DNA from 2 places in the Variovorax sp. P1_H2 genome. Region 2 is predicted to be linked to the other one. Evidence: predicted binding sites of a transcription regulator. Region 2 holds the regulator's gene; the other holds the start of a gene.

Region 1 (11,901 bases), on a different contig from region 2:
CGACGGCCGGATCGGCGTCGGGCTCGCCGGCGTCCTTCTCGACCGACCAGTCCATCGGGACCCCCGGCCAAGCCTCGCCGTGCCAGCGGAACACGGCGGTCGCCAGCAGGTCGAGTTGCTGGTGCACCAGGCTCACGGCCTGCGGATGGATGACCTCGGCGGCCGGAGTGGCCGGCCTGGCGACGGCCACGGGATGCGCAGGGCGGACTTCCTCGGCTTTGTCGGAGGCCCCGTCCGCCTCGCTCCCCGTCACCGGGCGCGCGGCCTCGCCGCGTCCGTAGGTGGCTTGCAGCCTGGCGGCATCCGCCGGTGCCGCGGCAGCGGCGGTGCCGATGGACGGCGCCCCATCCGTCCGTGCGGCAGGAGGCGCCACCGGAGAAGCGGCCGCCGCCGGCGACGCGGATTCGCCTCGCCCGGTCGCGGCGGCGGGCACTTCAGTCGCCGGCGCCCCTGCGGCGAGGGCGGGCGCAAGCGGCGACGACGTGGTCGCAGCGCCCGGCGCCGCCGCCGCAGGCGCAAGCGCTTCGACGGCGCGCTGCGCGGCCAGCGGCGTGGCCCACTGCGCCTGCGGCTCCTGCATCAGTTGCGCCAGCGGCCGGCTGCCGGATGCGAATTCGACCAGATGGGACTCGTAAAACAGGCCGCTGTGATCGACGGTCTGCGCCAGCGCGCGCGCAAGCTCGGGCACCGAAGGTGCCTGCCGCGACGGCCAGGCGGGCGCAACGCCGCGCACCGGTCCGGGATCGGATTCGAGATCGGCCAGCACCGCGCTGATGACGCGCGCCGCCACCGACAGTTCGGCCTCCCGCTCCAGAGGCTGCTGCGGCGCCGCTGCGGCCGGCAGGCTCGTCGGCCCTCCGGGCAGCACGCGGTCGAGGGCGGCCTTCGACGGCAGGCGGACGTCGTTCTCGACCTTCAGCACTTGCGCCACCGCACCAGGCGAGCCGATCTCGGCTTCGGCCTTGATCGCGAGCACGTCCAGCCGCGGCGAAGCCTTGACGGCAAGCAGCGCATCGATCAGTCCGGTGAGTCCACTCATGGGCAGCTCCTGGGCTTCAGTGCGGCGGCCCGTAGGCCTTGCCCAGGCTGCGCTGCTGTTGCAGGTGGCCCATGTGGGCGATCAACCGCTCGATCTGCGGCTTGACCAGCCCGCAGACCTCGTCCTGGTCGGCGCGGATCCGCTCGATCAGGCGCAGCGCTTCCTCGAACTGGCTCGCATCCAGTGCCTCCAGCGGCACCAGCACCTTGAGCCGCTCGACGATCGCCGCGCATTGCTCCTCCAGCGCGGGAAGGCGGCCCCACTCCTTGGAGCGGGCCAGTTCCGCCATGCGTGCGACGCCCGAGGCCAGTTGCCCGTAGCAATGCACGACTTCACTCCTGGTCGCCATGGTGTCCCCTGTGTTGGTCGGCGGCCGCGTCAAGCGCGCCCCGGGCCGGCGTCGATCCCGCGCCAGGCCGATGCAATGTCTTCGAGAAGGCCATCGGCTTCGTCGAGCGCCCGCGTGTCGTTGCGCAGGTTGGCATGGAGAAGCCTCTGGATGATGTAGCCGTAGAGCGCCGACAGGTTGGCCACCAGGGCCTCGCCTTCGGGGCCCGCGGCCTTGGCGTCGAGTGCGGCCTTGAGGCCGTTGTCGACGATGTCGATCGCCTTGGAGATGGCGTTTCCCTTGGGCCCGATGTCGCCGTTCGACATGTGGTGGCGGGCCATGCCGATGGTCGATTTGGCGCCATCGAACAGCATGCAGATGAGCTGGTGCGGCGAGGCGCTCATGGCGCCGATCTCCACGCCGACGCGGGCATAGGCGCCGGCGCCGGTCCTGGCAGTGTGCGGGGTGTACATCGGCATCTTTCGGTGGGTTGCGTCAGTTGCTGCTGGCATTCATCGCGTCGAACTGCTGCGTAAGGTAGGTCATGGTGCTCTTCATGCTGTTGATCAGCACGTCGAGCTGGTTGAACTGCTTGCGGTAGCGGTCCACGGTGTCGTTGACCCGGGTTTGCATCGCGTTGTACTGATCGTCGAGCTCCTTGATCGTCGAAGTCACGCCGTCGGTGGCCACCTTGAGGGAGCCGCCGGTCTTGGTGAGATCGTCGACGAGGGCATCCAGCTGCTTGCCGTAGCCCGCCGTGCTTCCGGTCGCGCTCGCGAAGAGCTTCGAGACCCCTTCCAGGTTGGTGTCGAGCGCCTTGTCCAGCTTGGTCGTGTCCACCGCCAGCGTGCCGTCCTTCTGGAACCCGACACCGATCTCGGTCAGCACCTTGAAGTCGTTGGCGCCGCCGGCCTGCGGCGTCGTGAGCGCCTGGCGGATCCGGGTCTGCAGGTTGCGCAAGGTCGAGTCGCCCATCAGCGCGGCACCGGTCTTGGTGTCGGCGTCGTAGGCGGTCAGGCTGCTCGCGGTGCTCTGGAGGCTGTTGTAGGCCTTGACGAAATCATTGATGGCGGTCTTCACCGAGGCCGTGTTGGCCTTCATCGAGAGACCGGTCGTGCCGGTTTGAACCAGCGTCAGCGTCGTGCCCTGGATCGCTTCCTTGACCGTGTTGCTCGCACTGGTGATCGCAATGCCGTTGACGCTGAGCTTGGCGTTCTGCGCCGCGATGGTCTGCTGCAGGTTCTGCGTGCCGGCCGGATCGTTGTTCAGCAGGCTCTGCAGCGCAGGGTCGCCATCGACCGAGATCCGCATGCTCGAGGTCTCGCCGGTTTGCGTCGAGACCAGCACCAGGCGATTCGGCGTGCCGCTGCCGTCGTTGACGATGCTGGCCGTGACGCCGGCATCGGCCGCGTTGATCGCATCGCGGATGCCACCCAGCGTGTTGTTGGTGGGATCGATGGTGATCGACTTCGCGGCGCGCGACGCATCGGGAGCAAAAGCCGCGCCGCTGTACTTGCCGGTGGCCGCGTCCAGCGTCCCCCCGCTGATGGTGCCGAAGTCGATCGTGATCTTGCCGTTGCCGATCGCGGTGGTGGTGCTGGCCTGCCCCGCCGTGATCGCCGACTGCGCCTGGGCCAGCTGCGACACGGTGATGCTGTAGTTGCCGGCGGCGCTGGCATCGGTCGACGAGGCGGCCAGGATGCCGCTCACCGTGGGCGTTCCCGTGACGGTCTGGAACAGCGCCGGGTCGCCCAACTTCTTGGCGGCGGTCTGCAGGACACCCAGCGCGCTTTGCAGCGTTCCGTAGGCGGACAGCTTGCTGGTATAGCTCTTCGCCTTGGCATCCAGGGCCACCAGGGGCTGGCTTTCCGCCGTCTGGAGCTGGGTCAGGAGCGTCGCCAGATCGAGGTTGGAACCGACGCCCAGGCTGCTGATCGTTGCCATCTTGTTGCTTTCTTGAATTGCGTAGGGAAAGAGGTGGGTGCTTCAGGCCTGATGGCTCACCAGCAGCCCGGGCACCTTGCCCATGACCTTCGCGATGCGGACCACTTCCTCGGTCGGAATCTGGCGGATCACCTCGCCATTGGTCTGGTCGACCACCTTCACGATGACCTTGTCGGTGTCCTTGTCGATCTCGAACTGCAGGCTGATCGAACGGCTCTCGAGCGAGGCGTTGACTTCGCGCACCGCCGTCTCGATCTGCGCAGGCGTCGCCTGCTCCACCGCGCCCGCGGCCGTCTCGGCCGCCGCGGCCGTGGTACCCGCGACGGGACCGGCGAGCAGTTGCGTCCATGGCGTTTCTTTCGCGGGAATGGCTGGCAGCGGGTTCGACATGATTTCAATCTTGGTTGCGGGGTTCGCTGTGCTCTGCGGCCTCGCCATGAGGCATGGCCGCAGAGGACAACGCAGGCGGCGGGGCCTGCGGTGGCCAGGCCCTCCCTTGCAGGAGGGGCCCGGCATTCCTTTCCTTTTCTGTTCTCTTCTGATTAACGCAGGAGGGACAGCACGCCTTGCGTGGTCTGGTTGGCCTGGGCCAGCACCGAGGTGCCGGCTTGCTGCAGGATCTGGGCGCGCGTCATGTTCGACACTTCCACCGCGTAGTCCGCGTCTTCGATGCGCGAGCGCGACGAGGACAGGTTGGTGACGGTGGTGCCGAGGTTGGCGATCGTCGAGTCGAAACGGTTCTGCACCGCACCCAGCGAACTGCGCAGCTTGTCGACCTTCGACAGGGCGGCGTCGATGGCGGCGAGCGGATCGACCGTCTTCGTCGAGTTGCTGACGGCTTGCGTCGTGACCTTGCCCGGATTGGCGGAGTCCGCATAGACCACGCTGCCGGCCGAATCGGTGACCACGCCGTTGGCGTTCAGGTTGACGTTCTCGGCTGCGACAGTGGTCAGGCCGGCGACGCCCATGAAGGCACCCGTCACCGCACCGCCGGCGGCTGCCACCGCGTAGGCCACCGTGGCGCCTGCGCCGTCGATGTCGATCGAACCGGCACCGGCGTTGATCAGGGCCGAGACCTGGCCCGCCGTTGCACCTTCGTTGGCCACCGTGAAGGTGTTCGCGCCTGCGGCCGCGCCCGTCGCGTTGGCCGTGTACTTGGCGCCGGTGCTGGCGATCGTGATCGAGTCGCCCGCGGTCGTCATGCCGTTGGTCGAATCGAGCAGGTTGGTCAGCGTGGCCGCCACCGTGGCGCCGCTGCCGGTCTTGGTCAGGTTGTTCGAGGCATCGAGGTACAGCGTGGAACCATCGGCCGCATCGGTCAGGTTGCCGTTGCTGTCGATCTTGACGTCCGTCGAGTAGCTGCCGAGCTTGACCGTCGCGGTCACGCTGGTACCGGCGGCCGGCGTCAGCGAAGTCAGGGTGTTCGCCTGGGTGCGTGCGGCTTCAGCGGCCGTGTAGCTCTTGGTCGACGCGTTGTAGGTGTAGGTCGCCGCGCCGGTGATGCTCACGGTGCCAGTGTCCTGCATCTTCGCCAGCACGTCGTCCGCCATGGCGCCGTTGGCCGCCGCGGTCAGGGTGCGCGAGTAGGCAGTGACGCCGTTCGTCGTCGCGCCAGCCGCGAAACCCGCCACCAGCAGGTCGCTTGCACCGGCCTGCTTGTTCTTCGAACCGGTGCCATCGACGTTGAAGCCATCGAGACCCAGGGTCTTCGCGCTGATTTCCTGCAGGTCGATGTCGATCGTCTCGCCGTCATTGGCACCGACCTGGACGGTCAGCTTGCCGGCGTCGGCCGAGAGGACCTTCACGCCGTTGAACTGGGTCTGTTCCGAGACGCGGTTGATTTCGTCGAGGCGCTGGGTGATTTCAGCCTGGATCGAGGACAGGTCGCTGTCCGAGTTCGTGCCGTTGGCGGCTTGCACCGACAGTTCGCGAACGCGCTGCAGGTTGTTGTTGACTTCGGTCAGAGCGCCTTCGGTCGTCTGAGCGATCGAGATGCCGTCGTTGGCGTTGCGGGTCGCTTGCGTCAGGCCCTTGATGTTGGCCGTGAAACGGTTCGCGATGGCCTGGCCGGCGGCGTCGTCCTTGGCGCTGTTGATGCGCATACCGGAAGACAGGCGCTCGATCGCGGTGTTCAGCGACGATTGCGACTTGTTGAGGTTGTTCTGCGTGAGCAGCGAGAGACTGTTGGTATTGATGACTTGCGCCATGCTCGACTCCTGTTTGACAAAGGTTGTGGACTTCCGGCCTCTGGCCGTAACGCTGGACCTGCTCTCGCCGTGAGACTCAGGCCACCGTTGGATCAGTTATCGGCACACCCCTTGAAACCTTTAGGGTGGCATTGAAAAACCCCCAGGTTGGCTCACTTCGTGTAGCCGCCCACCCCCTTTCAGGGGGCGCAGCCAGCGGCCCGGCAAAGCCGGTTCCGCGGCTGCCCACGAAGGGGCGCGCTGCGCGCAGCCGCTGACGAGCCACGTCCTTCCCTCGGCCGGCGCAGCCAGGCCCGTTGGTGAAACACCGCGGAACCGGCTTCGCCGGGCCGCTGGTGTTGCCCCCGGCAGGGGGTGGGCGCCCGGACACGAAGTGCCGGGCAACCTGGGGGCGAGCCACAGTCAAGCCGGCAGGCTCATGACCTCTTGATATGCGGAGACCAGCCGGTTGCGTACCTGCAGCCCGGTCTGGAACGCCACGTTGGCCTTCTGCAGGTCGACCATGACGTCGTTCAGCGCGATGCCCGGCTTGCCGAGCTCGAAGGACTCGGCCTGGCCGTAGGCCTTGGTCTGCGCGCCGCTGATGTTGTCCAGCGAGCGCTTGAGCTCGGCGGCGAAGCCACCGGTCTCGGTGGGTGCGGCGGCGGCGGGCGAGAAGCCGGCCTGCACGGCGGTGGCCCGCATCTGTTGCAGGACGGATTCGATGGCGGTGATCGACATTGGCTTTCCTCTGTTTACTTTGGTGTTGCTATAGAAGCGCCCAGGCGCTCCGTCGTCCTTTCAGCGTAGCAAGGGAAGACCCCGATACAAGCCGCCAACAGACGGCAAAAGCCCCCGCTGTTCGGTCTATCGAATTTGTTACGGCTGCTCACAATCAACCGCGAAACGACAAGCCCGCTGACGACTTCAACGGCCTACGGCATGACCTCTGAACAACAACCTCACTCCCTCCGCATGACGACGCACCTGCCCGGCGCACCGGCCATGGCGAGGATCCGCGCATGAGTTCGACGGCACCGGCGATCGCTGCGCCCGCGGCGTCCTCGCTCCCCCCGCTGCTCGAGCGCCTGCGGGCCCAGCCGAAGCTGCCGATCGTCATCGGCGCCGCGGCGCTGGTGACCGCCGTGGCCGCGTTCACGCTGATGAACCGCGGGCCCGACTACAAGGTGCTCTACACCAACGTCTCGGACCGCGACGGCGGCGCGATCATCGCCTCGCTGCAGCAGATGAACGTGCCCTACAAGTTCGCCGAAGGCGGCGGCGCGATCCTGATCGCCGGCGACAAGGTGCCCGAGGTGCGGCTCAAGCTCGCCGCCCAGGGCCTGCCGAAAGCCGGCGGCGTCGGCTTCGAACTGATGGACAACCAGAAGTTCGGCACCAGCCAGTTCGCCGAGCAGGTCAACTACCAGCGCGCGCTCGAGGGCGAGTTGGCGCGCTCGATCGAATCGGTCGGCACGATCGAGTCGGCGCGGGTGCACCTCGCGCTGCCGAAGCCCTCGCTGTTCGTGCGCGAGCAGAAGAAGCCCTCGGCCTCGGTGGTGCTGACCCTGCAGCGCGGCCGCAGCATCGACGAAGGCCAGGTCAGCGCCATCGTCCACATGATCTCCAGCAGCGTGCCGGAGCTCGACCCGAAGGCGGTCACGGTGGTCGACCAGCGCGGCAACCTGCTGTCGGCGGCCAACAGCGGCGCCCGCGGCCTGGACGTGAGCCAGCTCAAGTACGCGCAGGAAATCGAGCAGGGCTACATCCGCCGCATCGAGGCGATCCTGCAGCCGATCGTCGGCGCCAACAACGTGCGCGCCCAGGTCGCGGCCGACATCGACTTCTCGGTGATGGAACACACCGACGAGAAGTACAAGCCCAACCAGGAGCCCGGCAAGGCCGCGATGCGCAGCCAGCAGTCGAGCGAATCGCTCCAGCAGGGCGGCACGCCGCCCGGCGGCGTGCCCGGCGCCCTGTCGAACCAGCCGCCCGGCACCCCGAGCGCGCCGATCGCGACCGCGCCACGGCCCGGCACGCCCGGTGCCCCGGCCGCTCCCGGCGCCGCGAACGGCGCCACGGTGGCGAGCAGCACGCAGTCGAGCGGACCCAGCAACTCGCGCAAGGACGTGACGACCAACTACGAGCTCGATCGCTCGATCCGCCACGTACAGCAGGGTGCCGGCGGCATCAAGCGGCTGTCGGTGGCGGTGGTCGTGAACTACAAGGATGCGACCGACAGCACCGGCAAGAGCAGCCCGCGGGCCCTGACGCCGGTCGAGATCGAGCAGATCCGCAACCTGGCGCGCGAGGCGATGGGCTTCAGCCAGGAACGCGGCGATTCGCTCAACGTGGTGAACAGCGCCTTCGCCGACGACAACAAGGAGCCGAGCGCGGCCGTGGTCCCGTTCTGGCGCGATCACGACAAGCTCGAACTCGGCAAGACCTTCGGCCAGTACCTGCTGCTCGCCTTCCTCGCGCTCTTCGCCTGGTTCGCGGTGCTGCGGCCTCTGCTGCGCAAGCACCTGGCGCCGCCGCCGGCCCCGGCACCGACCGCGGCCGAACCGGGCGCCTCCGGCGATGCCGCCGGCGACGCGCCGCAACAGCCGGATGAACCGGCGATCTCGGCCGAAGAAGCCCTGCGCCAGCGCGAGGCCCTGCGCCAGAAGGCCGACCTGGACTACGCCCATCAACTCGCCGAACAGGATCCCAAGCTGGTCGCCACGCTGATCCAGCACTGGATGAACAAACATGATCAGTGAAGCAGGTACCCGCAAGAGCGCCATCCTGTTGATGGCCCTCGGTGAAGACCGCGCCGCCGCGGCGCTGGCCCACCTCGCCACCAGCGAAGTGCAGACCCTCGGCCTCGCGATGGCGAAGCTCGTCTCGGTCTCGAAGGACGAGCTGAACGCGGTGCTGTCCGAGTTCCGCCACGAGACCGAGCAGCTCTCGGCGCTGCACCTGGGCTCGAGCAGCTACATCCGGGCGGTGCTCAAGAAGGCGCTCGGCGACGATCGCGCCAGCAACCTGCTGGAGGACATCCTGCAGGCCGACGAGCCGCACAGCGGCATCGAGCGCCTGAACCAGCTCGAGGCCAGCGAAGTGGCCGAGCTGATCCGCGACGAGCATCCGCAGATCCTGGCGACCGTGCTGATCCACCTGGATCGCATGAAGGCCTCGGAGGTGCTCGAGAAGCTGCCGACCCGCCTGCGCCACGACGTCATCATGCGCGTGGCCACCTTCGGCGGCGTGCAGCCCTCGGCGCTCATGGAGCTGACCGATGTGCTGACCGAGATGCTCTCGGGCCAGGGCCTGAAGCGCAGCCGCCTGGGCGGCGTGCGCACCGCGGCGGAAATCGTCAACCTGATGAACAGCGCGCAGGAAGAAGAAGCCATCGCCCACGTGCGCGAACACGACGAGGGGCTGGCGCAGCGGATCATCGACGAGATGTTCGTGTTCGAGAACCTGCTGAGCCTGGAGGACCGCAGCATCCAGCGCCTGCTCAAGGACATCGAATCCGACTCGCTCATCACCGCGCTCAAGGGCGCGCCGCAGGAGCTGCGCGACAAGTTCCTGGCCAACATGTCGCAGCGCGCCGCCGAGACGCTGCGCGAGGACATCGAGTTGCGCGGTCCGGTGCGCGTCTCGCAGGTCGAGGCCGAACAGAAGGCGATCCTGCAGGTCGCACGCCGCCTCGCCGAAGCCGGCGAGATCGTGATTGCTGCGCCAGGCACCGATGACTACGTCTAAGTACCCCGCGCCTTCGCCCTTCGGCGCCCGGGCGCGCGCGGCCACGGCCTATGCGCCGCCGCGCGCCGCCGCCGCCTCGAAGCCCGACAAGCCGGTGCTGTCCGCCTGGCAGCGCTGGGAGATGGACACGCTGGACGAGCCCGCGCGGCGCGCCCCGGCCCCCAGCGGCCACGGGACGTCCGTCCCGCCGGTCGAAGCCCCGCCCTCGGTGGCACTGCTGCATGCCGCCGAACTGGTGAGCCTGCGCCGCGAGGCCCGCAGCGCCGGCGAGGCCGAAGGCAGGCGCGAGGGCCATGCCAAAGGCCATGCCGAAGGCTATGCGCAGGGCCGCACCGAAGGACTGGCCGCCGGCCTGGCCGCCGCCAGCGCGCATGCCGAGCAACTGCGCGCGCTGGCCGCCAGCCTGCCCGAGGCGCTGCGCCGCGCCGACAGCGAACTGGCCGACGCGGTGCTGACCCTGGCACTCGACGTGGCGCGCCAGGTGGTCCATCGCACCTTGCGTGCCGAGCCTGAATGGGTGCTGCCGCTGGTGCAGGATCTGCTGCAGGCCGAGCCGGCGCTGCAGGGCGAGCCGCGCCTGCTGCTGCATCCGGACGACGTCGCGCTGGTGAAGAACAGCCTCGGCAACGAACTGCAGGCCGCCGGCTGGCAGGTGCGCCCCGACGAAACAATGAGCCGCGGCAGCTGCCGCGTGCAGTCGGCCACCGGCGAGATGGATGCGAGCCTCGAGACGCGCTGGAAAAGCGTCACCGCGGCCTTGCGCCGCGACATCGACGCCTGAAATGACACACCCCCCGAAGCGCCTGCGGCGCCTCCCCCTCAAGGGGGGCGATACCAGCGGCCCGGCAAAGCCGGTTCCGCGGTATCTCTGGCACTTGGCTGCGCCAGTTTCATGGGTCGTGGGTCGCGCACCGCGCGATGGAGCAACTAGGATGTCCCCCCTTCTGCAAGACGATGCCCCCGCGGCCGCCAATCCCCACCTGAAATCCTGGCTGGCCACGCTCGCGCAAGCCCGCAGCGATGTCGGCCAGTGCGCGATGACCGCCCATTCGGGCCGCCTGACCCGCGCCGTCGGCCTGGTGCTGGAAGCCGTCGGCCTGCAGCTGCCGGTCGGCAGCGACTGCCTGATCGAGCTGCCACCCGGCCATCCGCAGCGCCACGCCGAGGCCGAGGTGGTCGGATTCGCCGGCGACAAGCTGTTCCTGATGCCGCAGACCGAAGTGGCCGGGTTGGTGCCCGGCGCGCGGGTCTTCCCGCGTACCGGCGCCCCCGGCTCGGGCCTGGTCGGCGACGCCCACACCAAGCGGCTACCGGTGGGCATCGGCATGCTCGGCCGGGTGGTCGATGCCGTGGGCCGGCCGCTCGACGGCCTCGGCCCGCTGGACGTCAGCCGCAAGGTGCCGCTGTCGTCGCCGCCGATCAATCCGCTCACGCGGGCGCCGATCGACTCGGTGCTGGACGTCGGCGTGCGCGCCATCAACGCCATGCTCACGGTCGGCCGCGGCCAGCGCATGGGCCTGTTCGCCGGCTCGGGCGTCGGCAAGAGCGTGCTGCTCGGGATGATGGCGCGCTACACCAGCGCCGAAGTGATCGTGGTCGGCCTGATCGGCGAGCGCGGCCGCGAGGTCAAGGACTTCATCGAGAACACGCTCGGCGAGGAAGGCCTGGCGCGCGCCGTCGTGGTGGCCGCGCCGGCCGACAACTCGCCGCTGCTGCGGCTGCAGGGCGCGGCCTATGCCACCTGCCTGGCCGAGCACTTTCGCGACCTCGGCAAGGACGTGCTGCTGATCATGGACTCGCTGACCCGCTACGCGATGGCCCAGCGCGAAATCGCGCTCGCGGTCGGCGAGCCGCCGGCCACCAAGGGCTACCCGCCCTCGGTGTTCGCGAAGCTGCCGGCCCTGGTGGAGCGGGCCGGCAACGGCGCCCGCGATGCCGAAGGCCGCGGCGGCTCGATCACGGCCTTCTACACGGTGCTGTCGGAAGGCGACGACCAGCAGGACCCGATCGCCGACTCGGCGCGCGCCATCCTCGACGGCCACGTGGTTCTGTCGCGCACCCTGGCCGAGGCCGGGCACTACCCGGCGATCGACATCGAGGCCTCGATCAGCCGGGCGATGACCGCCCTGATCCCGTCGCCGCAGTTCGACACGGTGCGCCGCTTCAAGCAGATGCTGTCGCGCTACCAGCGCAACCGCGACCTGATCAGCGTCGGCGCCTACGCGCCCGGCCACGACCTGCAGCTGGACCAGGCGATCGCGATGTATCCGCGCATCGAGGCCTTCCTGCAGCAACCGATGGACGAGCGCACCGACTACCCGGCGTCGATCGCACGCATGAGCAAGCTGTTCGAACCCGCCTGAAGAAGGAAGCAAGACCGATGGCCAGCAAACTCCCGCTCGACACCCTGACCGACCTGGCGCGCACCCGGACCGACGATGCCGCCCGGCGCCTCGGCGCCCTGCAAAGCGCGCAGCTGGGTGCCAACCAGAAGCTCGACCTGCTGCTGCAGTACCGCCAGGACTACTACGACCAGCTGCACCTGCTGATGAACAAGGGCCTGTCGACCGCGCAGTGGCGCAACTTCCAGGCCTTCCTGGGCACGCTCGACGGCGCCATCGAACAGCAGCGCGCGATCGTGGCCCAGGCCGCCA
Region 2 (11,225 bases):
CGGCCGCGCCGGCCGACCTGGTGATGAACGAACTCCACTCGATGCGCGGCATGCTCGAGGAGCAGCTCGCGAGCGTGGTCTGGAACGACCGCCAGCGCCAGGACCCGGTGCGCAGCCGGCTGCTGCGCACGCTGCTTGGCGCCGGGTTCAGCGCCAAGCTGTCGAAGGCCATGCTCGAGAAACTGCCCACCGGACAGAGCTACGCCGAGGGCATGGCCTTCGCCCGTGCCGAGTTGATCCGCGCCGTGCCGGTGCACGAGGACGAGGATGCGTTGCTGGCGCAGGGAGGGGTCTATGCGCTGATGGGCCCGACCGGTGTCGGCAAGACCACCACCACCGCCAAGCTGGCGGCGCGCTGCGTGATGCGCTTCGGCGCCGACAAGCTGGCGCTGGTGACCACCGACAGCTACCGGATCGGCGCCTACGAGCAGCTGCGCATCTACGGCCAGATCCTCGACGTGCCGGTGTTCGCGGTGAAGGACGCGGCCGATCTGCACCTGGTGCTGCAGGACCTGCGCGACAAGCACATGGTGCTGATCGACACGGTCGGCATGAGCCAGCGCGACCGCTCGGTGTCGGACCAGATCGTGATGCTGTGCAACAGCCACCGGCCGGTCAAGCGGCTGCTGCTGCTCAACGCGACCAGCCATGGCGACACGCTCAACGAGGTGGTGCACGCCTATCGCCACGGCGGCGGCGGCAACGACCTGGCGGGCTGCATCTTCACCAAGGTCGACGAGGCCACGCATCCGGGCGCGCTGATCGACACCGTGATCCGCCACCGGCTGCCGGTGCACTACGTCTCGAGCGGCCAGAAGGTGCCCGAGAACCTGATGCTGGCCGATCGTTCGCAACTGGTCGACAGCGTGTTCCAGCCGCGCCGCCACAACCCGCTGTTCGTGCCGGCCGAGGCCGACATGCACGACGAGCCCGCGGGCGCCGCACCCTCCGCCCAGGTCGTTCAGGCGCAGGCCGAGACCGACCGGCTGCGCTTGCAATACCAGAACCTGATCCGCGCCATGGCGCATGACGCCCAGGAGCTTGCGACCGCGGCCGGCGCACTGGCCGGGGCGCAGATCGGATTCGAGGGCGCGCGCCGCCTCTGGCGCAACGCGGGCGACGAGGCCGTCGGCCAGAAGGCGGTGCTGGAGGACCTGATGGCGCAGGCGCGCAGCGAGATTGCCGCCGGCTGCGATGCCCATGTGCTGGCCCTTTCGGGACAGCTCGGCCTGCGCTCGAACGAAGGCGGCGATGCCTACGAATGCCAGGGCAGCCTGCTGTTGTCCGACCGCAGCGGCCTGCCGCTCGCCGCACCCAACCAGTGGCTGTCGACGGCGGCCGTCCGGGGTGGCATGGAGGCCCGGCGCAGGCCGGGTCTGCGCCAGGTCCAGTGGCTGCGGCAGCAGTCGCTCGGCCGCACGCTGGTGCACGTGCTGCCTCGGCTGCCGAGCCTGGAGTCGATGGTGGAATGGCAGGCCCAGAGCCAGCGCTGGCTGGCGCGGGCATCCGGCTCGACCGCGGTGATCGACCCTGTGACCGAGGCCTCGGGCAAGCTGGCCCGGCTCGGGCTGGCGTTCGGCGAGGCGCGTGCCGTGACGTTCCGCGGCAAGCCCGCGCTGCAGTGCGAGGCGCAGGCCGAGGTGCTGCTGAGGATCAGTCCCTCGGCCGCCATCGACCCGCGTGCGCTGCCCCGGCTGCGCTGCGTGGTCACGCGTGTGCTCGATGCGCGCGGCCAGAAGATCCTGGCCCAGAGCTACCTGCTGTCGAACCTCGGCCACGCGGTGAGCGCGCAGCAACTCGCGCAATGGCAGGGCTGGGCGGCCGAGGCCGACCCCTGTTTTCGACTGCTGCGCCAGGGCGTGCAACTGATCGGCGGCATCGGCGAGCTGGGCGACCCCGACATGATGAAGCGGCTGCTCATCGCCGGCCAGGTGAGCACCACCGTGTGGCGGCTGCTGCAGGCGAAGGGCGAGTGGGCCGATCGAACGCGAATGCTGCTGAACCAGCTCACCGGGCGGCCGGTGCGTTCCAGCAGGCCGCTGACCGGCAACGCGCTGTTCGTGGGTGTCGGCAAGCTCTTCGTGCTGCTCGAAGCGCTCGGCACCGAGTCCACCGCGCCGACCCGGCAGCCCAGGGCGCTGGCGCAACAGGGTTGAGGAGCGACGCATGAGCAAGCTGGTTGCAGATCAGGCGGACGGATTGCGGCGCCTGCTGGCGCATACGCCCACGCGCGTCATCGCCGTCGCGGGCATGGGGCCCGGCGGTGGCGCCTCGGACGCCACCATGAACCTGGGCGCGGCCCTGGTCCATCAGGGCAAGGACGTGCTGGTCCTCGATGAACACGGCGGCACGGCGGCGGCGATCTGCGCCGCCTGGGCCATCGACCCGCTCGGCGACCTGGCCGATGTCGCCGATCGGCGCTTGACCCGCGACGGCGCGATCGCCCGCGCCGACTGCGGCGTCGGCGTGCTGCCGGCACCGCTCGGCGATCGGCATGCCGAGATCGATCCGAGGGTGCTGTGTCCCGGCGGCGTGGTGCTGATCGACGCCCAGACCGACAACGAGGGCCGGCTGTCGCCGCTGGCCCGGCTGGCGGACGAGTTGCTGCTGGTGCTGCAGCCGAACGCGGCGTCGATCACCGCGGCCTATGCGGGCATCAAGAGACTGCACTACGCGCACGGACTGAAGCAGCTGCGCTTCCTGGTCGACGGCGTGGCCGGCGCCGAGGAGGCGCAACGGATCACCCACAACCTCGCCAGCACCGGCAGCCGCTACCTCGCGGTGTCGCTCGAGGCGGCCGGCTGGGTGCGCTCCGATCCACATCTGGCGGACGCGCGGCGTCTGCGGCAGACCGTGGTGGAGGCCTTCCCGGCCAGCCCGGCGGCGGTGGATTTCCGCCGCATCGCGGTCGACATGGCCGGCTGGCCCTGGCGCACGGCCGTTCCGCGCGGGCGCGGCCCGCGATCCGTCGCGGCGCCGCCGGGCGGTCCGCGCATCGACCTGCCGTCCCTTCGGGCGACGCCGGTGCCGAGCACGGCCGTCGCCTGAGAGAAACGAACCGATCAACCGTCAAGCAACAAAGGACCGCACGTGTACACCGCACAGGGCACCATTGAGAAGTCTCACCTGCTGGAGCAGCACCAGCCGCTGGTGCGACGCATCGCGCTGCAGATGATCGCCAAGCTGCCGGCGAGCGTCGAGCTCGACGACCTGATCCAGGCCGGCATGCTGGGCCTGCTCGATGCGTCGAGCCGCTACCAGGACAACAAGGGCGCGCAGTTCGAGACCTTCGTCAGCCAGCGCATCCGCGGCGCCATGCTCGACGAGCTGCGTGCCAGCGACTGGGGCTCGCGCGGACTGCGCCAGTCGGCGCGCGCGGTCGAGAAGGCGATCCACGCGCTCGAGCACCGGCTCGGCCGATCTCCGACCGAAGGGGAGATCGCGAAGGAACTGAAGATGGACCTGGAGGCCTACCAGTCGCTGCTGCAGGAGATCCATGGCTGCCAGCTGGTCTATGTCGAGGACTTCGCGAAGGGCGAATCGGAGAATCCGTTCCTCGACCTGCACGCGCAGCAGGCCCGCAAGGGCCAGGCTTCCAGCGACGATCCGCTCGAGCAGTTGCTCGAGAGCGGCTTTCGCCACCAGCTGATCGACGCCATCTCGGCCTTGCCCGAGCGCGACCAGCTGCTGCTGAACCTGTACTACGAGGAAGAGCTGAACCTGCGCGAGATCGGCGCCATCCTCGAAGTCAGCCAGAGCCGGGTCTGCCAGCTGCACAGCCAGGCGATCAGCCGGCTGCGGGCGCGGCTGAAGGATCTTCTGTAGGCCGACGGCCGCCCGGGGCCCGGCCGTTCACCCACCACCATCTGCATGCGAAAAACCAGCAGCCGATGGCGTGGGAAGGCAACCCCGGCTCATGTGAACAGCGTTCCGTTGAGCGCGATCCGCACCGTCCGTACCGTCAGAACCGCCAACGCCAAGCTCAGCGCGCCCAGCAGCACTGCGGCGAGGACCCAGAGCGGCCCGCTCGCCCGGAATTGCGCATACTTCAGCGCTGCGTTGGCCAGCGCCGCCATCGGAAAGCCGATCGTCCACCAAGCCGGAGAAAACTTGACGCTCGGGCGGAACACTTTCGGCGCGACCACGGCGAACATGAACAGCCCGAAGTAGAAGAGCAGCGCGGCGAAGCGGTCGATGCCGCCAACGATACTGCTGTACGCGAGGAAGCCCACTGCGAAGGGCGCCACCAGAATCATCAATGACGGCGTCATTGCGGGCGCAAGCGGGTCACGATGCACAAGCCGGCTGACGATCATCACGCAGAGCACGAGCGCCAGCACGGCGCCGACTGCGCCGGCAATCAGATTGAGTTCCGCAGCCCAGGCCATGGGCATGTGTCCGCCGGTGACGGCGATGTCGAGCGTGGCCACGCCCGGAATCAGCCAGGCCGGCACGGCGTGCGACGCCTCCACCTGACCTTTGAGCAGGCGGGAGACAACGACGAAGCTCAGCGCGAAAGTCGCCAGCACTCCCACGGTCCAGATGGCGCGCGCGGCGGGCGCGTGATACGGCCCGACGACGGCGGACAGCAAGAGAACCGAGATCACGATGGTGCCGAAGAAGTTGCCGGCCACGGGGTGATGAAACTCCGCATGCACGGCCTCCGGATGCTTTGCGAGCTTGGCCAGATAGCCCAAAGAGACAAGCAGGAAGACGCCCAGAGCGAACGCTCCGATGGCCTCGCCGACAAAGGCCGGCGCACCCAGGCTGCTGTGCGCAAGCCGCCAGGCAAGGGCCAGCCCAGAGAGGCCCATGACCGATCCAAACAGGCTGACAGGCAGGTTGCGTACGGAAGATTCGCAGTGCGGATACAACGGGAGGGACGGGTTCATGGACGGGCTTTGCACAGCAGGTTCCTTTGGCAGCTTTTGCAGGGACTGCTAGTTTCTGCCAAACTTCCGTCATCGCCCTTGCCAACGTACGGCGTTTTCTGCCAATCATTGGGCTTTGTCAGCCATGCGCATCGCCATACTCGCATTTCCCCGTGTCCAACTGCTTGATGTCGCAGGACCTGCCGACGTATTCGCCGAGGCATCGCGCCAGCTCGGCAAGCCCCGTGCCTATCAGGTGCAGGTGATCGGCGCCGAGGAAGGCATGCTCAAGAGCAGCAGCGGGTTGCGCCTGGCCGTCGACGCGACCGTGGCGACCCATCGCGGGTCCATCGACACCTTGCTCGTCGCGGGCAGCCCCAACATCGAGGACATGGCGAGCGACGTCCAGTTGCAGGACTGGCTGCGGCGCCAGTCTCGCGCCGTGCGACGCTATGGCTCGGTATGCACCGGCGCCTTCGTGCTGGCGGCCACCGGGCTGCTCGACGGCAAGCGGGTGGCGACGCACTGGAATTCCGCTGCCCGCCTCGCGGCGGCATACCCCCGTACGTGCGTCGAAGCGGACGCCATCCATGTGAAGGACGGCAAGCTCTTCACCTCCGCCGGGGTGACCGCCGGCATGGATCTCGCACTCGCGATGGTGGAAGAGGATCACGGCCGCGAACTCGCGCTGCGCGTGGCGCGCGAGCTGGTGATGTTCCTCAAGCGCCCCGGCGGGCAGAGCCAGTTCAGTGCCCACCTGGCGGCGCAGACGTCCGAGCGTTCCGGTGTGCGCGAGGTGCAGGACTACGTGCTTGCGAATCTGAAGGACGATCTGTCCGTGCCCGTCCTGGCGTCACGCGCAGGCATGAGCGAAAGGAGCTTCGCGCGGATCTTCCGCAGCGAGACCGGGACGACGCCCGCGGAGTTTGTCGAGAATGCGAGGATCGACGCAGCTCGTCGCTTGGCCGAGGAGTCGGACTTGCCGGCCAAACGACTGGCCGATGCGGTGGGCTATGCGAATGTGGACGGCTTTCGGCGGGCGTTTGGTCGTCGACTGGGTGTGAGCCTTGTGGAATATCGAAGGCGTTTCGCGAGATGACGATGCCGGTGCGTCGATCAGGGTTTGATTGATGGTCGGGGCAGGTATTCGGCCGCGCGCTCGTCCAGACCCACTAGCCAGAATCGCGCGTCCATGGCATCGCCGTGATATGACGCGGGCAGCCAGGCACCGAGTCTGCCGTACTCGGCATGCAACTCGTCCAGCGGCGGACATGTCGCGTTGCCGGCTCGCTCGTCGAGCGCTCGTGCCAGCACGGGCCGCCAGGAGTCGGGTACCTGAAGGGTGGGGAGATAGGTCGCAGCCATCCTCGCGGCTGTGCGCGGCAGGCGTTCAGCATCCGAACGAAGCACGCGCAGTACGGCGAACTCGTGCGGGGTCGGCGGTCTCGGCGAGTTCATATTGCTGTTCGGCACGGTTGATATTCGTTTGTCGCGCCTGCTTCGGCTCCGACGCGGGGCCAGTGCAACATTCATGCTGCCGACCGTGAGCGGCAGAAGGCTCAGGGCACCGGCTTCGGCGAGAACGCCGCCACGTTGCCTGGCTTGCGCAGCATCTTGTCGACGTCCGCGGCGTGCAACTCCTCGGCGTGGATCATCTGCCGCGCGAACTCCTCCAGCGCCACCGAGCGGCCTCCCACATGCGACAGCAACTCGCGGTACAGGGCCAGCGCACGCGCCTCGGTGTCGAGCGATTCGCGCAGCATGGCGGCGATGTCGTGCTGGTGCGAATCGAGCAGTGGCCCGATCGCGAGCGAGGGGTAGTCGCCGAGCGTGGTGATCCACTCGCCGATCTGCTGCGCGTGCAGCAGCGATTCGTCGGCCTGTTCGCGCAGCCACGAGACGATGGGAATGCGGCCGAAACCAAACACCAAGAAGGAGTAGTGCGTGTAGCGCACCACGCCGGCCAGCTCGGCTTCAAGTAGCCGGTTGAGCACGGAGACGACCTTCGCCTGATCGAACTGTTCCATGTCAGCGCTTCCGGATGGAGGGGCGCGTATTATGCGCCGCGCGCCGCACTGCTGCGAGGGGAGCGCCCCGGGACTGGGCGCGGTTCGCTTTTCTTCAGGCCGCCAGGAAGCGCTCCGCCAGCAGCGCCCAGTATGCCGACCCGATCGCCACGTTGTCGTCGTTGAAGTCGTAGCCCGGGTTGTGCACCATGCAGGCGCCGGCACTGTCGCCGTCGCCGTTGCCGATGAACAGGTAGCTGCCCGGCAGCTTCTCGAGCATGAAGGCGAAGTCCTCGCTGCCCGGCAGGGCCGGCCCCTGCAGCGTGACCTTGTCGGCGCCGAGCAGTTCGAGCGCCACCTCGCGTGCGAAGGCGGTCTCCTCGGGCGTGTTGACCAGCACCGCATAGCCCGGCCGCCAGTCGATCCGCGCCGTGACACCGAAGCTCTCGGCCTGGGCGGCGATCAGCGCCTTCACGCGCCGCTCGAGCGTGGCGCGCACCTCGCGGTCGAGCGCGCGGATACTGATCTCCAGCGTCGCCTGCTGAGGGATCACGTTGTTGGCCTTGCCGGCGTGTATCGCGCCGACCGTGACCACGGCCATCTGCAGTGGGTCGACGTTGCGCGACACCACGGTCTGCAGCGCCATCACGATGCTGGCCGCCGCGACGACCGGGTCGGCCGCGCGGTGCGGCATGGCGCCGTGGCCGCCGACCCCGGTGAGGGTGACCGTGGCGTAGTCGGAGGAGGCCATCGCAGGGCCTTCGCGCAGCACCAGGCGCCCTTGCGGCATGCCCGGCATGTTGTGCATCGCGAAGATCGCATCGCACGGGTACTTGTCGAACAGCCCGTCGTTCATCATCCGCAGCGCCCCGCCGCCGCCTTCCTCGGCCGGCTGGAAGATCAGGTTCAGCGTGCCCGAGAAGCGGCCCCGCTCGGCCAGATGCCGGGCGGCGGCCAGCAGCATCGCGGTGTGGCCGTCGTGGCCGCACGCATGCATCACGCCGGCGTTGCAGCTGGCGTAGCCGAGGCCGGTGGCCTCGTCGATCGGCAACGCGTCCATGTCGGCGCGCAGGCCCAGCCGGCGCCGGCCGCTGCCGCGCACCAGCCGGCCCACCACGCCGGTGCCGCCGAGTCCGCGCTCGACCTCGTAGCCCCAGGCCTGCAGCTTCTCGGCCACCAGGGCCGCGGTGCGGTGCTCGTCGAAGGCGAGTTCGGGGTGGTGGTGGATGTCGCGTCGCAGGCCGATGAATTCTTCCGCCTGGCTGTGCAGTTGATCGAGGAGTGCGCTCATGGGATTCCTGTTGCCTATTGCGGTTGCAGGTTGATCGACTTGGCGATCGCACGGTAGCGCGCGGTCTCGTTCTCGTAGAACTTCGCCGCTTCGGCCAGCGACATCGGCGGCGCCGCCAACTGCGTCTGGGCCGCCAGCTGCGAGCGCACGCCGGGGTCCTTCAAGGTGGCGCCGATCGCCTTGTGCAAGCGCTGCACCACGTCTTCCGGCGTGTTCTTCGGCACCATGAAGCCGCTCCAGATCTGGAACGAGAAATCCTTCAGCTCCCTGCCCTCGCTCACGGTGGGCACGTTCTTCAGCAGCTCCGAGCGCTGGGCGCCGAGCTGGCCGATCACCTTCAGCCGACCCTGGTCGGCCATCGCGCCCATGCCGGCGCTGTACACCAGCACCGCGAAATCGACCTGGCCGCCGCCGATGTCCTGCAACAGCGGTGCGTTGCCCTTGTAGGGTGCGTGGATCAGCTGGATGCCGGTGCGGCGCTGCACGTCCTCGAGGATCAGGTGGTAGAGCGAGCCGATGCCCACGCTGCCGTAGGTCAGCGGCTTGTCGCCCGACTTGCGCGCCAGCGCGATCAACTCGTCGATGTTGTTGGCGGGGAGTTCCTTGCGCGCGACCACCACCATCACCGCATCGGTCACCGGATGCACCAGGCGGAAGTCCTCGGCCTTGAGCTTCACGGCGGCGTTGGCCAGCGGCGCAAGGATGACTTCGTTGGGCGAGCCCTGGAACAGGTAGTAGCCGTCGGCGGGCGCCGCCAGCACCTTTTGCGCGGCCAGCGCGCCGGCGACGCCGCCGAGGTTCTCGACGATCACCTGTTGCCCCAGTTCCTTGCCCAGCGGCACGGTGAAGATGCGCGCGGCGGCATCCGAAGGGCCGCCCGCGGGGTACGGCACCATCAGGTTGACCGGCTTGCTCGGGTAGGACTGGGCGAAGGCGGCGCCTGCGGCCAGCAGCAACAGGCCGGCGATCGAACGTTGGAAGAAGCGCTTCATGGGGTTCCTGACGATGGGCTGTGGGGCCGTCCCTCGAAATGGGGGACGCGCTTGCATCGTAGGAGTGGCGCATGAGAACATCCAATGCATTGTTGTCCGCCAGATGATTACTTCAATGCATGGATCTTCGAGGGCCGTCCCATGACGCTGGTGCAACTCCGGCACCTGATCGCGTTGGCCGAGAGCGGCTCGTTCAGCAAGTCCGCGCAGGCGATGTGCATCACCCAGCCGGCCTTCAGCCGCAGCATCCGCGCGCTCGAGGACGAGCTCGGCATGCCGCTGTTCGACCGCATCGGCCGCCGCAGCGAGCTCACGCCGTTCGGGCGCGACGTGGTGGTGCGTGCGAGGCAATTGGTGTTCGAGGCCGGCGAGCTGCGCGACAGCGGCGGGCAGATGCGCCAGGGGCAGGGCGGCGCCATCCGCATCGGCATGGGCTCGGGGCCGGGCGCGATGCTGATGACGCCGCTGCTGATGCACATGGCGACCCACCATCCGAAGGTGCGGGTGGTCGTGGCGCGCGGCGGGACCGAGCTGCTGACGCAGGCCCTGCGCGCCCGGACGCTCGATGCGCTGGTGCTCGATGCGCGTTCGCTGGCGCCCGGTGTCGACCTCGAAGTGAGCATGCTGCGCGAGATGCGCGGCGTCTTCATGTGCCGGCGCGGCCATCCGCTGGCGCGCAAGCGCAACGGCGTGCGCTTCGAAGATGTGCAGCGCTACCCGATCGCCTCGACGCCGCTGAGCGACGAGGTGGCCCGCGGCCTGATCGAGGCCTACGGGCCGGAGGCCCATCCGTCACAGTGCGTGACGCTGCAGTGCGAGGAGGTCTCGAGCCTGATCGAGGTGGCGCGGCATACCGATGCGGTGCTGCTGGCGATCCGCGCCGCGGCACCCGACCTGGTCGAGCTCAGGATGAAGCCGCCGATGGAGCGCACCGCGCGTTTCGGGCTGGTCACGCTGCGCCGGCGCACGGAGGCACCGGGGCTGGCGATCGTGCGCCAGTTGATGGAGTCGCTGCTGCACGATTAGCACGAGCAGGTCCATGTCGCGGCCTGGCCCAGTTTCTCGGTCTACCGCCCAGCGCACGGGTGCATGCCTTCGACCCGGAGTACACGGAACTGGAGGGCGGTGGGCCGGAGGCCGGCACCGCGGCCTGAGACAGGCGCGCTCAGCCGTGTCGCCCCGCTGACTCCGCCACGCTGCGCGGCACCCGCACCGTCGCATCCAGCAGCATCTGCGCCATGCCCTTGCCCAGCGGGTCCATGCGCATCGACGACGGCCCGCCGCCGTCGAGGGCGTCGTGCAGCAGCAGGTTCATGGCCGCGATGCCGGGCAGGTGGAAGCGCTCGACCTTGCCGTGCACCAGGTGCGCGAAGTAGCCGCGCACGAACTCGGGCGTGACCCGGTCCCACAGCAGCGGCAGCCATTCGGGCCGGCGCGCGACCAGGCCGATGTTGGACATGTTTGCCTTGTCGCCGCTGCGGGCCCAGGCCAGGTCGATCAGCCGGACCTCGACCTGCTCGCCGTGGTCCCCGGTGAAGGCCGCAGGCTCGGCCATCGGCGCGGCCGGCCCGCCGTCGGCACCTGAGGGGATGGCGACCGCATGCCGCTCGCCGTCGAGCACGAAGGCCACCGGGACCTGGGCCTTGGCCAGCGTGAACGCGAAGGGCTTGATCAGCGGCGAGACCGCAGGCCGTCCGCCGCCGGGACTGGTGGTGCCCGGCGCCCAGGAGGTGCCCGAGGGCGCGATCTCGCGTGCGAACATCGTCAGCGCTGCCTTCTGCGGATGGTTGGCGACCACCCGCATCGTGACCTCGCGCACCTGGCGCGTGCGCGAATGCGGGCCGTAGAGCCACTCGGCGCCGATCACCTCGAAGGAGGTCGAGGTGAAGGGAGGCAGGCCCATCTGCGGCAGGATCTCGCCGGTGCGCTCGATGATCGCCTTGGCCGTGCGCACCGCCTTCTTCTCCGCATCGATGCCGATGAAGACCATGCTGCCGGCGCAGCGGAAGCCGTCGAGCTGCGTCGCCGAGACCTTGTAGCTCGGCGAGGGCGCCCGACCGCGCGC

The links. The regulator FliA, encoded in region 2, starts transcription of late flagellar genes. The targets are predictions, from matches to a motif close to CTAAAGTTTNNNNNNNNNNNGCCGNTA.
Region 1: AC1D2E_RS19160 (flagellin N-terminal helical domain-containing protein) is a predicted target of FliA. The motif match lies at 5,616-5,642, and genes of this name have one in related genera.

The regions. Positions count from the first base shown of each region.
Region 1 is NZ_JBFUCJ010000055.1:15,161-27,061, forward strand. Features, by position in the region: gene fliK (flagellar hook-length control protein FliK) at 1-1,039, opposite strand, end outside; gene AC1D2E_RS19140 (flagellar protein FliT) at 1,056-1,388, opposite strand; gene fliS (flagellar export chaperone FliS) at 1,418-1,840, opposite strand; gene fliD (flagellar filament capping protein FliD) at 1,863-3,311, opposite strand; gene AC1D2E_RS19155 (flagellar protein FlaG) at 3,354-3,701, opposite strand; gene AC1D2E_RS19160 (flagellin N-terminal helical domain-containing protein) at 3,854-5,518, opposite strand; gene fliE (flagellar hook-basal body complex protein FliE) at 5,921-6,238, opposite strand; gene fliF (flagellar basal-body MS-ring/collar protein FliF) at 6,520-8,259, shown strand; gene fliG (flagellar motor switch protein FliG) at 8,249-9,247, shown strand; gene fliH (flagellar assembly protein FliH) at 9,234-10,028, shown strand; gene fliI (flagellar protein export ATPase FliI) at 10,180-11,610, shown strand; gene fliJ (flagellar export protein FliJ) at 11,628-11,901, shown strand, end outside.
Region 2 is NZ_JBFUCJ010000056.1:29,973-41,197, reverse strand. Features, by position in the region: partial or broken gene flhF (flagellar biosynthesis protein FlhF) at 1-2,156, shown strand, start outside; gene AC1D2E_RS19465 (MinD/ParA family ATP-binding protein) at 2,167-3,048, shown strand; gene AC1D2E_RS19460 (RNA polymerase sigma factor FliA) at 3,091-3,825, shown strand; gene AC1D2E_RS19455 (SLAC1 anion channel family protein) at 3,915-4,892, opposite strand; gene AC1D2E_RS19450 (GlxA family transcriptional regulator) at 5,017-5,970, shown strand; gene AC1D2E_RS19445 (hypothetical protein) at 5,988-6,344, opposite strand; gene AC1D2E_RS19440 (ferritin-like domain-containing protein) at 6,431-6,898, opposite strand; gene AC1D2E_RS19435 (M20 aminoacylase family protein) at 6,993-8,168, opposite strand; gene AC1D2E_RS19430 (tripartite tricarboxylate transporter substrate binding protein) at 8,183-9,160, opposite strand; gene AC1D2E_RS19425 (LysR family transcriptional regulator) at 9,302-10,186, shown strand; gene AC1D2E_RS19420 (acyclic terpene utilization AtuA family protein) at 10,326-11,225, opposite strand, start outside.